2 regions of the Bilifractor sp. LCP21S3_A7 genome follow, and region 2 is predicted to be linked to the other one. Evidence: predicted binding sites of a transcription regulator. Region 2 holds the regulator's gene; the other holds the start of a gene.
The links. Region 2 encodes NrdR, which represses ribonucleotide reductase genes. Its sites were predicted from a motif close to CACAANATNTTGTG; they were not measured.

Region 1: the regulator NrdR is predicted to act here: its motif matches at 3,133-3,146, upstream of nrdD (anaerobic ribonucleoside-triphosphate reductase).

Annotation. Positions count from the first base shown of each region.
Region 1 covers NZ_JBQKGL010000006.1:196,943-202,961, reverse strand. The annotation lists gene ACTQ1O_RS07585 (IS200/IS605 family accessory protein TnpB-related protein) at 1-652, opposite strand, end outside; partial or broken gene tnpA (IS200/IS605 family transposase) at 669-1,096, opposite strand; gene proS (proline--tRNA ligase) at 1,321-2,760, shown strand; gene nrdD (anaerobic ribonucleoside-triphosphate reductase) at 3,234-5,468, shown strand; gene nrdG (anaerobic ribonucleoside-triphosphate reductase activating protein) at 5,990-6,019, shown strand, end outside.
Region 2 covers NZ_JBQKGL010000001.1:83,499-89,517, forward strand. The annotation lists gene ACTQ1O_RS00405 (aminotransferase class I/II-fold pyridoxal phosphate-dependent enzyme) at 1-644, opposite strand, end outside; gene ACTQ1O_RS00410 (transposase) at 900-1,418, opposite strand; gene nrdR (transcriptional regulator NrdR) at 1,477-1,926, opposite strand; gene ACTQ1O_RS00420 (COG2426 family protein) at 2,215-2,694, opposite strand; gene ACTQ1O_RS00425 (undecaprenyl-diphosphate phosphatase) at 2,824-3,720, opposite strand; gene carB (carbamoyl-phosphate synthase large subunit) at 3,930-6,019, opposite strand, start outside.

The DNA.
Region 1 (6,019 bases), on a different contig from region 2:
CTGTATTTATGCCTAGGTCTACGGAAACAATGGTCTTATCATATATGGATACCTCTTTAAGTGTAGTGCTTTCTTCAAATGGGAAATCCAAAAACCACTCCTTGCCACGTTTTTGAAGAGTAGGAGCGCACTGTCTCCTGTTTTTGCAATACCTGTATATATAATCCATGTCTGTTTTACGAAGGGCTACAGTAATCCAGTCCCATGTATTACGGACATAGACTTTAATCTGTGCAGCATAATCATCTGTCTGGTTGTACATTACAGTTCGGTACATTGATGGAAATACATATCCTGCTTTGGGATATAACGGCTCTTTGCCAGCAGGGTTTCCCCTCCAATTAGCCAGATTGCTTTTATAAGAGGATACTTTTCCGATGGCGTCGTTAATTGCACCGCGGCGCATATAACTTGGCATTTTATAGAATCTTAAATCAAAATCGTATTCAGGACTTGGATTATCCTTCGTGGCATGAACAAGACTTTCGATATATGTAAGTCTGCTCTGTCCTTTGAAAGTAACAACGGTATCCCATTTATCAATACAGACAGCAATAAGATAATCTACGGCACGCCTGTATATAGCAACAGTATCTTTGAATATATGGTTGTAATGCTTAATCTTAACGCTGTAAGTTGTGTATATCCGCATACCGCAGACCTCCTTCCTATTTAATCTTCTGAGAATTGATGTAGTCTGTAACCTGTTTTAGACTTCATCACTCACAGTAGCAACAAAGTATGATGGATTCCATAAATGACCACCCCAAAGTTTTTTCTTGATTTCAGGATGGTTTAAAAATAACCACCTTGCTGTATTGCCTTTAAGCACTTTAACAGCATCCGATAGCCGAAGTTGCGGTTTACAATCCACAAGCAGGTGTATATGATCGGGCATAATTTCCATGGCAATGATATTCATGTCTAAAGATTTAAGTGTTTCGAGGAGATAATTTCTAATATCCGTCTCTATTTCACCTATGAATATGGACTTCCTGTACTTTGTAGCCCATACGATATGATATTGCAGGGAATATACATAACCTCTACCATATGTAACATCTTTAGGTATTGAAAATATAGTATCTTTATCCATATAAATATTACACCATATGTGCACTAAAATTTCAAGGAAATGCCACCTAACTCATGACTAAAGTCACGAGCGTGCGGTGGCAAAATCGTCAAACGAAGCGGTACCGTCAGCCTTGACAACCATTTCTATTGAGGTTAGAATTTATGCTGATTGCGTTCACGAAGAAACCGCAACCACATTAAGTACCGTTATGTACAGGATCGATAAATAATCAGGAGTTCACTATGGCAAAGGATAAAAAATTAGTAGAGCAAATCACGTCGATGGAAGACGATTTTGCGCAGTGGTATACCGATGTCTGCGTCAAGGCCGATCTGATCGGATACACCAGCGTAAAGGGCTGCATGGCGATTAAACCCGCCGGCTATGCGATCTGGGAAAATATCCAGAATAATCTCGACGCCCGCTTCAAAGCGACCGGCGTTCAGAACGTATATATGCCGATGCTGATCCCGGAAAGCCTTCTCAACAAGGAGGCGGAGCTTGTGAAAGGCTTCGCTCCGGAGGTTGCTTGGATCACCCAGGGCGGATCCGAGAAGCTGACTGAGCGTCTCTGTGTGCGCCCGACTTCCGAGACACTGTTCTGCGATTTTTATGCAAAAGACATCCATTCCCACAGAGATCTTCCAAAATTATACAACCAGTGGTGTTCCGTTCTGCGTTGGGAGAAGACAACCCGTCCTTTCCTCCGCTCCCGTGAATTCCTGTGGCAGGAGGGTCATACTGCTCACGCAACCGCAGAGGAATCGGAAGAGAGAACCGTTCAGATGCTGAACGTCTATGCCGATTTCCTGGAGCAGGATATGGCTATCCCTGTAATTAAGGGACAGAAAACCGAGAAGGAGAAATTTGCAGGCGCAAAGCACACTTACACCGTCGAAGCCATGATGCACGACGGAAAGGCCCTTCAGTCCGGCACCAGTCACAACTTTGACGACATCTTCGCAAAGGCTTACGGCGTACAGTTCACAGACAAGGACAATACCCTCAAGTATGTGCATCAGACCTCCTGGGGAATGACCACCCGCGTCATCGGAGCCATGATTATGGTGCACGGAGACAACAGCGGTCTCGTACTGCCTCCTCATATCGCTCCGGTTCAGGTCATGATCATTCCGATCCGCCAGGATGCCGAGGGCGTCATGGACAAGGCTCTTGAAGTAAAAACTGCCCTTGCCGCTGCCGGCGTCCGTGTGAATCTCGATGATTCAGAGAAGAGTCCCGGCTGGAAGTTCTCCGAGCAGGAGATGCGCGGCATCCCGATCCGTATCGAGCTCGGACCGAAGGACATCGAGAAGGGTCAGGCCGTTCTTGTCCGCCGCGACACCCGCGAAAAGACCATCGTCCCGATCGAAGAGATCCCGCAGCAGGTTCCCGTTCTGCTTGAAACCATTCAGGCTGACATGTTCCGCCGCGCAAAGGAGCACCTGGACACCCATATCTATGACGCGACTGATTATGATACCTTCTGCAAAACTGTTGCAGAAAAGCCGGGCTTCGTGAGAGCGATGTGGTGCGGTGATGAAGCCTGTGAAAACAAGATCAAGGCAGATACCACTGCTACCTCCCGCTGCATTCCCTTCAAGCAGATCCGGATCAGCGACCGGTGTGTATGCTGCGGAAAGCCCGCGAAGCACGAGGTTATCTGGGCAAAGGCATATTAATAAAGACTCATACCTGTTGCCTTCGAAATCGCATCCGGGCTCTTTCGCGCGCTTCGCGTGCGTCGAGCCTTTCTGCGTTTTCGAAGAGCTCTCTTTTATTACTCTGTATAAGCTTCGCGTCACTTCGCAGCTCCGCAGCTTCCGTGCCGCTAACAGGTATTCGGATTTCGCGCATTCGCGCTTCATCCTCATACCTGTTGCCTTCGAAATCGCATCCGGGCTCTTTCGCACGCTTCGCGTGCGTCGAGCCCTTCTGCGTTTTCGAAGAGCTTATACACTAAAAAACGCTGAATTTACCGGAGATTTCTTGTGAACTTTTTTCGCAAGTTTCCCCTTCACATTCTGCAAGTGTTAGGTTATTATAGTAGGGCACACAAGATGTTGTGCCCTACTTTTTGTTTTTAACAAAATATAGTACATTCAAACAGGCAGAGTTCCAGAATCTGTTTTTTCACTACCCAGGGGGATTAGAAATGGAAAAGAAAGTTACGACAAATGTCATTAAACGAAATGGCGAAGAGGTCACCTTCGACATTACGAAGATCTGCAACGCAATTGCAAAGGCCAACAAGGAAGTCGACAAGATTCATCAGATGAACCCGTATCAGATCCAGGCGATTGCTGACAATGTCGCAGACCGTGTCAGCCAGTCGCCTCACGCGGTCAATGTCGAGGACATCCAGGACATGGTAGAGACCGGAATCATGGAGATGCGTGGCTTTGAGGTTGCGCAGAAGTATGTCCGCTACCGCTATAAGAGAACGCTCGCGAGAAAATCAAACACCACAGACGATGGTATTCTCTCGCTGATCGAGCAGAACAATGAAGAGGTGAAGCAGGAGAATTCCAACAAGAACCCTGTCATCAACTCCACCCAGCGTGACTACATGGCCGGAGAGGTCAGCAAGGATCTGACAAAGCGTATTCTCCTTCCGGAGGATATCGTACAGGCGCATGAGGCCGGAATCATTCATTTCCACGACTCCGATTACTACGCGCAGAAGGAACACAACTGCGACCTGATCAACCTCGAGGACATGCTGCAGAACGGAACTGTCATCAGTGAGACTCTGATTGAAAAGCCCCACAGCTTCTTCACCGCCTGCAATGTCACCACACAGATTGTCGCTCAGGTTGCCTCCAACCAGTACGGCGGTCAGTCCTTTACCCTCGCCCACCTCGCGCCCTTCGTCGACATCAGCCGGCAGAAGATCCGCAAGGAGGTTATCGCCGAGCGTCAGGAGTGCGGAGAGGACATGGATGAGAAGATTATCAACCTCATCACGGAGCGCCGTCTTGCGGAAGAAATCAAGAGCGGCATCCAGACCATCCAGTACCAGCTCATCACTCTGATGACCTGCAACGGACAGGCTCCCTTCGTTACCATGTTCATGTATCTGGATGAGGTTCCGGACGGGCAGACGAGAACCGATCTCGCCGCCATCATCCGCGAGGTTCTGATCCAGAGAATGCAGGGTGTCAAGAACGAGAAAGGTGTATGGATCACCCCCGCCTTCCCGAAGCTGATCTACGTTCTGGACGAGGACAACATTCATCCCGACTCAAAGTACTACTATCTGACCGAGCTTGCGGCTAAATGCACCGCTAAGCGCATGGTTCCCGACTACATCTCCGCAAAGAAGATGAAGGAATACAAGAACGGTGATGTATATCCCTGCATGGGATGCAGAAGCTTCCTCACACCGGACAACGAAAGTGTACCGGAAGGTCTCTGCGACAACGACAACAAATCCGGATCCAGAAATCACATCGACGGAAAGCACAAGTACTACGGCCGTTTCAACCAGGGCGTCGTTACCATCAATCTTGTTGATGTGGCCTGCTCCTCCAAAAAGGATATGGACAAGTTCTGGGAGATCCTTGATGAGAGACTTGAGCTCTGTCACCGTGCTCTCCGCTGCCGCCACGAGAGACTGCTGGGGACACCTTCTGATGTTGCCCCGATCCTCTGGCAGTATGGCGCGCTCGCGAGACTGAAGAAGGGTGAAACCATCGACAAGCTCCTGTACAACAACTACTCCACCATCAGTCTCGGATATGCAGGTCTCTATGAGATGTGCGTATACATGACCGGAAAGAGTCACACCGACCCTGAGGCAAAACCGTTCGCTCTCAAGGTTATGCAGCACCTGAATGACAAGTGCGCCGAGTGGCGTGCCGCGGAGCACATCAGCTACTCTCTGTATGGAACCCCGATGGAATCCACCACATACAAATTCGCAAAGTGCCTGCAGAAGCGCTTCGGTGTGATAAAGGATGTCACCGACCACAACTACATCACGAACAGCTATCATGTCAACGTCCGCGAGAAGATCGATGCCTTCCAGAAGCTTAAGTTCGAGGCCGATTTCCAGAAGCTTTCCCCGGGCGGAGCCATCAGCTATGTCGAGGTTCCGAACATGCAGGACAATATCCCTGCCGTAATCTCCGTGATGCAGTTTATCTACGACAACATCATGTACGCCGAGCTGAACACCAAGAGCGATTACTGCGAGGTCTGCGGTTATGACGGAGAGATCCAGATCAAGGAGGACAAGCACGGAAAACTGATCTGGGTATGCCCGAACTGCGGAAACACCGATCAGAGCAAGATGTCCGTCGCGCGCCGCACCTGCGGATACATCGGAACCCAGTTCTGGAACCAGGGCCGCACACAGGAAATCAAGGACAGAGTCCTTCATCTGTAATCTGTAATCTGTGTTCTATAGTGCTGTAATATACAGTAACGCCATACGATAAATCGTGCCACACACTGTATAAGCTGCGGATTGCTCCGTGCTGCGCACTGTATAAGTCCCCGCGGCACGAGAACCGCTTCGCAGCTTCCGTGCCGCTGACAGATATAAGCTACGAATTGATTGAGACCGCCACACCAGCCACCTTCCATGAATATATGTCTCCCGCATGTGTCTCCGGCAGCATCTACTGCCCGACTCCGTCATCCGGAACACCAGAGCGGATCAGGCGACACACGGAATCATGGAAGCGGCCGGTGCGGCGGTCTCTTTTGCATCACACATCTTAAACGCGGGTGATCGCGGGGGTGATACGGAGTTGCCAGAGCTTGTGCCGGCATATGACAGCTTCTTTCAGCAGTATTTTTTTCGTCCGGAAAAATAATACGAAAGTTAATCCGTCAAACAATTCATCAGGTGTCAAAAATGTTTCTTAAAGAAAATGAACAAGTATTTACGAAAGGATTGTGTCTATGAATTACGCGAACATCAAGGAGTTTGAT
Region 2 (6,019 bases):
ATGACGAGTCGGTCATAGATTTCATCACAGAAAATGATGAGCTGATGCTCGCGCGCGACTCTGACAATCTCCTCCAGGACCTCCTTCGGATAAACGGCTCCCGTCGGGTTATTCGGGTTAATGATGACAATCGCCTTGGTCTTGTCGGTAACTTTTTTCTCGATATCCTCAATGTCCGGATACCATTCTGACTGCTCGTCACAGATGTAATGGACAACCTTGCCTCCCGCAAGCGTCGCGCAGGCTGTCCACAGCGGATAATCCGGAGCCGGAATCAGAATCTCATCTCCATCCTCCAGAAGTGCCTGAAGAGCCAGATTGATCAGTTCGCTGACACCGTTGCCGGTGTAAATGTTCTTGATTTCAACGTTCGGAATTTTCTTCAGCTGACAGTACTGCATGATCGCTTTTCTCGCGGAAAAAAGGCCTCTTGAGTCAGAATATCCCTCACAGTCTGCGAGGTTGCTCATCATATCGTGGATCACCTCATCCGGAGCTGTAAAGCCGAAGGTCGCCGGGTTGCCGATATTCAGCTTCAGGATCTTCTTTCCGTCCTCCTCCATGCGAGCCGCCTCTGCAACAACCGGGCCGCGGACATCATATAACACATTATCCAGCTTTGATGATTTATTGAACTGTCTCATAACTGTACCTCCCCAGATGAATATGTACGGGCAGTCAGCCACATCCGCTCATACATAGTATGAAACGGTGGGGCAAACGCCGCTACAGACCGGCAAAGCCGGTCACATGCAGCAGCTGCACGGGTTGTGAAGCAACGGAGCAACTGTCTTTATATATCTCATGTCATTCTATATATTGTGGCGCTAATTCCCGTCATTTTCAATTTCAATCAGAATATATTGTAACATTTACACTCAATTCTTGCAACGCGCACCTTATACACGTTGTGGTGCTCCGCCTGCTGCCCGTTTCTTTTCCCGGATCCGTCTCAAAAGTGGATTAAGCCTCGGGTCCGCACTGTTCATCACAAGCGAGATCAGTTCCTTCATATATGTGCCGAGAAGATCCTCACCTGTTTTTTCCGTGTTTGCCTCATTTCTGGCCCGGAACCGCCGGAATGTATTGGTGCTGAACGGCTGGCTGTCATAAACCGTCGTGTGAAGGGCGTACTGAAATCTCACATCAAAATTCAGCGTCTCGATCATCTCATCGTCTGTCATGTCCAGCAGTTCTTCCAGCAGCATGCCTCCCAGCACAATATTGACCGGTGTATTCGGTCTCGGACTCCTGTCACTGTAGAAATCCGCGAATTTTCGTTCATCAATTTTCGGAAAAATATCATCCCCGAACGGTTTTGCCCAGGAACGATCCAGCAGCTTCCTCTCCCGCTCACTCAGATGATTCAGGGAATCGACAAACGAGAGCTGCTGATATGTATTTTGTACAAATGCCATGTCTTCGGGCCTTTCGTTTTCGATCGCAGAGAAACAGGTCTAGAACTGTTCCTGCGTTTTACTTCAGCAGTTTCTTGAGCTCTTCCATAAAGGTGTTCACATCCTTGAATTCACGATATACGGACGCAAACCTTACATATGCCACAGGATCCAGATTCTTCAGTCTTTCCATGACCATGGTTCCGATCTCGTGGCTTGAGATTTCCTTGTCCTCGCGGCTGTAAATCTCATTTTCTACCTGATCTACAATGTCATTCATCTGCTTGACAGAGACCATCCGTTTTCTGCAGGCGAGCATGATACCGTTGTACAGCTTGTTCCGGTCGTAACGTTCCCGCGTCATGTCCTTCTTGATCACCATGACCGGTATGTTTTCGATTTTTTCATAGGTGGTAAACCGCTTGCCGCAATGATCGCAGACCCTTCTGCGCCGGATGGAATTATCCTCCTCCACCGGTCTGGAATCAATGACTCTTGTGTTATCCTGATTACAATATGGACATTTCATCTGTATTCCCTCAAAAATCCGGGATTGCGAAAGTGCACAGCACAGGCAATCCGAAGCATATCCAATTTGTGACGCAATTTAACCCTGGTTGTTTCACTGTTCCCGTTCGTCCGCTGCAGGAATGATGCCAATCCGGAAGAACGACAGACAATTACACATCGTTCCCATTCCTTCACATCTGACACGTCAGAGATAACCTTGTCCTGCCTTCCGGCTCATTCATCCCGTGATCAGGCCTGCTGCTCCGAGCACGTCCGACCACTCCGCAAGAGTTATTCCGGGCTCAATTCATCCCGCAATAAGTCCTGCCGCTCCGAGAACACCTGCCGACGCCAGCCCCATGATGATTCCGGCAAGCAGAACACCGAGCATTACGGCCACAACGCTCTCCTTGAATCCCATGTCCAGAAGACTCGCAGCCAGTGTGCCGGTCCACGCGCCGGTTCCCGGAAGCGGAATGCCAACGAAGATAAAAAGCGCGGCGAACAGACCCTTTCCTGCTTTTTCCTTCAGCTTTTCACCGCCTTTTTTCCCTTTCTCCAGGCAAAAGGTAAAAAATTTACCGATGTATTTCTTATCCGCGCCCCATTCCAGAATCTTCCTTGCAAAGAAATAAATGAATGGAACCGGAACCATATTTCCGATAACCGCGATGATATACGCGTGAAGGAGCGGAACGCCCATCTTTGCGGCGACAGGGATTGCTCCTCTGAGTTCAACGATCGGAACCATTGAGATGATAAAAGTAACGAGATATTTTCGAAACATTGCTTTCTCCTGAACGCATAATCTTTCTGTATGATCTTCTTTGTCTCTTTTTCACGGATACGTATGAAATCTGCGGTTTTTCCCACGGACCCGCATAACTATCCATGTCTCATCAAATCCTTCCGGACATCAGATGGCACCAGCGATTCCAAGAAGAATCACTATGACACCCAGTACAATCCGGTACCAGCCAAATACCTTGAAGTCATGTCTGCGGATATAATTCATCAGGAATTTGATGACAAAAATCGATACCACAAAGGAAACGACACAGCCTAGCAGAAGCACTGCAGCTTCCAACGCCGTAAAGGCGAGTCCGAACTTCGCGAGCTTCAGCACGGAAGCGCCAAGCATCGTCGGAATGGCCAGATAGAAGGTGTATTCCGCCGCTGTCGTTCTGGACAGTCCGATCAGAATGCCGCCGATGATCGTGGCACCGGAGCGGGAAGTCCCGGGTACCATAGCCAGGCACTGAAAGATCCCGATAAACAGGGCATCCTTGAAAGAAATCCGGCTGATTTTCGATACTCTTGGATCCTTGTTTTTGTTCCGGTTTTCGATGAGGATGAACAGAATACCATAGATAATCAGCATCGCGGACACCACCTGCGGGTTGTACAGATGCTCATCCATCCAGTCATTCAGAGGGAACCCGATGATGATCGCGGGTATTACCGAGACAATAATCTTCAGCCAGAGCACGATCCTGTCCATGTAGATATACCGGTCCGCAAATTTTTGGAAGCTTCCGGCAGTGCCTTCTGTCTGCGGACTGGAGAACTGCGTCTTCGACGGAGCATTCTTCGATGTGTGGAAGGGCCAAAGTTTTTTGAAATAGATTACAACGACAGCCATGATCGCGCCAAGCTGAATGACGACATCGAACATGCTGACAAAGGACTTGCTCATTCCGAGATTCAGAATCTTCTGGAAGATAATCAGATGACCGGTACTGCTGATCGGGAGCCACTCGGTAATTCCCTCCACAATACCCAGTATAATCGTTTTTAACAGTGTAATAAACATTTTTTCTTTTTCCTTACTCTTATCGTTTAAACTCTTCGAAAACGCAGACGCTGCTGTGAACGAGATAAAACACGCTGCGCGAGTTTTATCTCGCTATCGCGACGCTCGCCGCACACGAATACTTCGCATTCGGCTGCGGCTCACTGTTCGCGTAAACAAAGGAATCCGGTCTTTACATCTTCAGTAAAAACCGGATTGTCCTCTGACTCTTATTTGTTTCTGTTTCCTCGTTTCAAAATCTTTGCGATATCGATCAGATCGAGCGTCTTGATATCCGTATTTTCCAGAGATGTCGCCAGCGCTCTTGCCGTATCTACTGCGGTGATGACATTTACGCCGGTTTCGATGGCATTTCTGCGGATGACAAATCCGTCTCTGGAGTGCTCCGCGCCCTGTTCCGGTATATCGATGACCAGATCAATCTTATGTCCGAGAATCAGATCCATGAGGTTCGGACTCGGCTGTTCGATTTTATTAACCGGAACTGCATGAACTCCATGTTCTGTCAGGTATTTCGCAGTTCCCCGGGTTGAGAAAATCTTATATCCGAGATTTTCAAATCTCTTGATGATCGGAGTGATCTCTTCCTTCTCGCTGTCGCGGACGGTGACGATCATGTTCTTGTATTTCGGCAGACGGACGCCTGCTCCGATGAAGGCCTTGTAAAGTGCTTCGTTGAAGGACTTCGCGATGCCCAGACATTCTCCTGTGGATTTCATCTCCGGTCCGAGGCTGATATCCGCGTCCCGGATCTTTTCGAAGGAAAAGACAGGCATCTTGATTGCCATATAATCCGCCTCCGGCTGAAGGCCAGGCTCATATCCGAGCTCCCGGATCTTGTGGCCGAGAATCACCTGCGCCGCGAGCGGTACAATCGGAATACCTGTGACCTTGCTGATATAAGGAACCGTGCGGGAGGATCTCGGATTTACCTCAATCACATATACCTCGTTCTTGTAAACAATAAACTGGATGTTGATCATTCCGAGAACGTGAAGGGCATTCGCGAGCTTCCGGGTGTCGGTTTCAATTTTCTTCTTGATTTCTGCCGAAAGATCCTTTGCCGGATACACAGAGATACTGTCTCCGGAGTGTATGCCTGCCCGCTCGATATGCTGCATGATGCCCGGAATCAGGATGTCTTCGCCGTCACAGACCGCGTCGACCTCAATTTCGGTTCCCGCCAGATATTTATCGACAAGGATTGGGTGTTCCTGGGTATAACGGTTGATAACGCCAATGTACTCCCGGATGTCGTCATCGCTTATCGCGATCTGCATGCCCTGTCCTCCCAGTACATAGGACGGGCGCACCAGAACCGGATAGCCGAGCTCGTTGGCCACCTTGACACCCTCCTCCGCAGTAAACACTGTGCCGCCCGAAGCTCTCGGAATGCCGGTCTGACGAAGGATCTGATCAAACCGCTCCCTGTCTTCCGCCGCATCTACATCAGAGGCGGAGGTGCCGAGAATCGGGACTCCCATCTTCATCAGCGCCTCTGTGAGCTTGATGGCCGTCTGACCGCCGAACTGCACGACGGCTCCGTCCGGATGCTCGACATTTACAACGTTTTCCACATCCTCAGGCGTAAGCGGCTCAAAATAGAGCTTGTCCGCGATGTCGAAGTCAGTGGAAACGGTCTCCGGGTTGTTGTTGATGATGATGGTTTCGTATCCTTCTTTTTCAAACGCCCAGGTGGCGTGGACAGAACAGAAATCGAACTCAATTCCCTGGCCGATTCGGATCGGTCCGGAACCGAGTACGAGAACCTTCTTTCTGTCTCCGGTGGAAACCGCCTCATTCTCACCGCCGTAAACGGAGTAGAAGTAAGGAGTCTCCGCGGAGAATTCCGCGGCGCAGGTATCAACCATTTTGTATGCGGCGGTAATTCCCGCCTTTTTGCGCATCTCCTTAACCTCTGCTTCGGAAACAGATCCGTTCAGCTTCGCGATCAGGTAATCCGGGAACTCCATCCGCTTTGCCTCACGCAGGGTCTCCACGTCCAGCCTGCCGCTCTTCAAAATATTTTCCATTTCTACGAGTCTGGCAATCTTGTCAATAAACCAGATATCGATCTTCGTAATGGAGTGAATGCGGTCATACGGCACGCCCCGCCTTACTGCCTCCGCGATTCTCCAGATCCGCATATCATCGATGATCGACAGATCGTGGATCAGCTGATCCTCCGAAAGGCCGGTGAAATCGTAACTCATGAGAGAATCCACATGCTGTTCAAGGGAACGGATTGCCTTCATCAGCGCTCCCTCAAAATTCGTGCAGATACTCATGACCTCGCCGG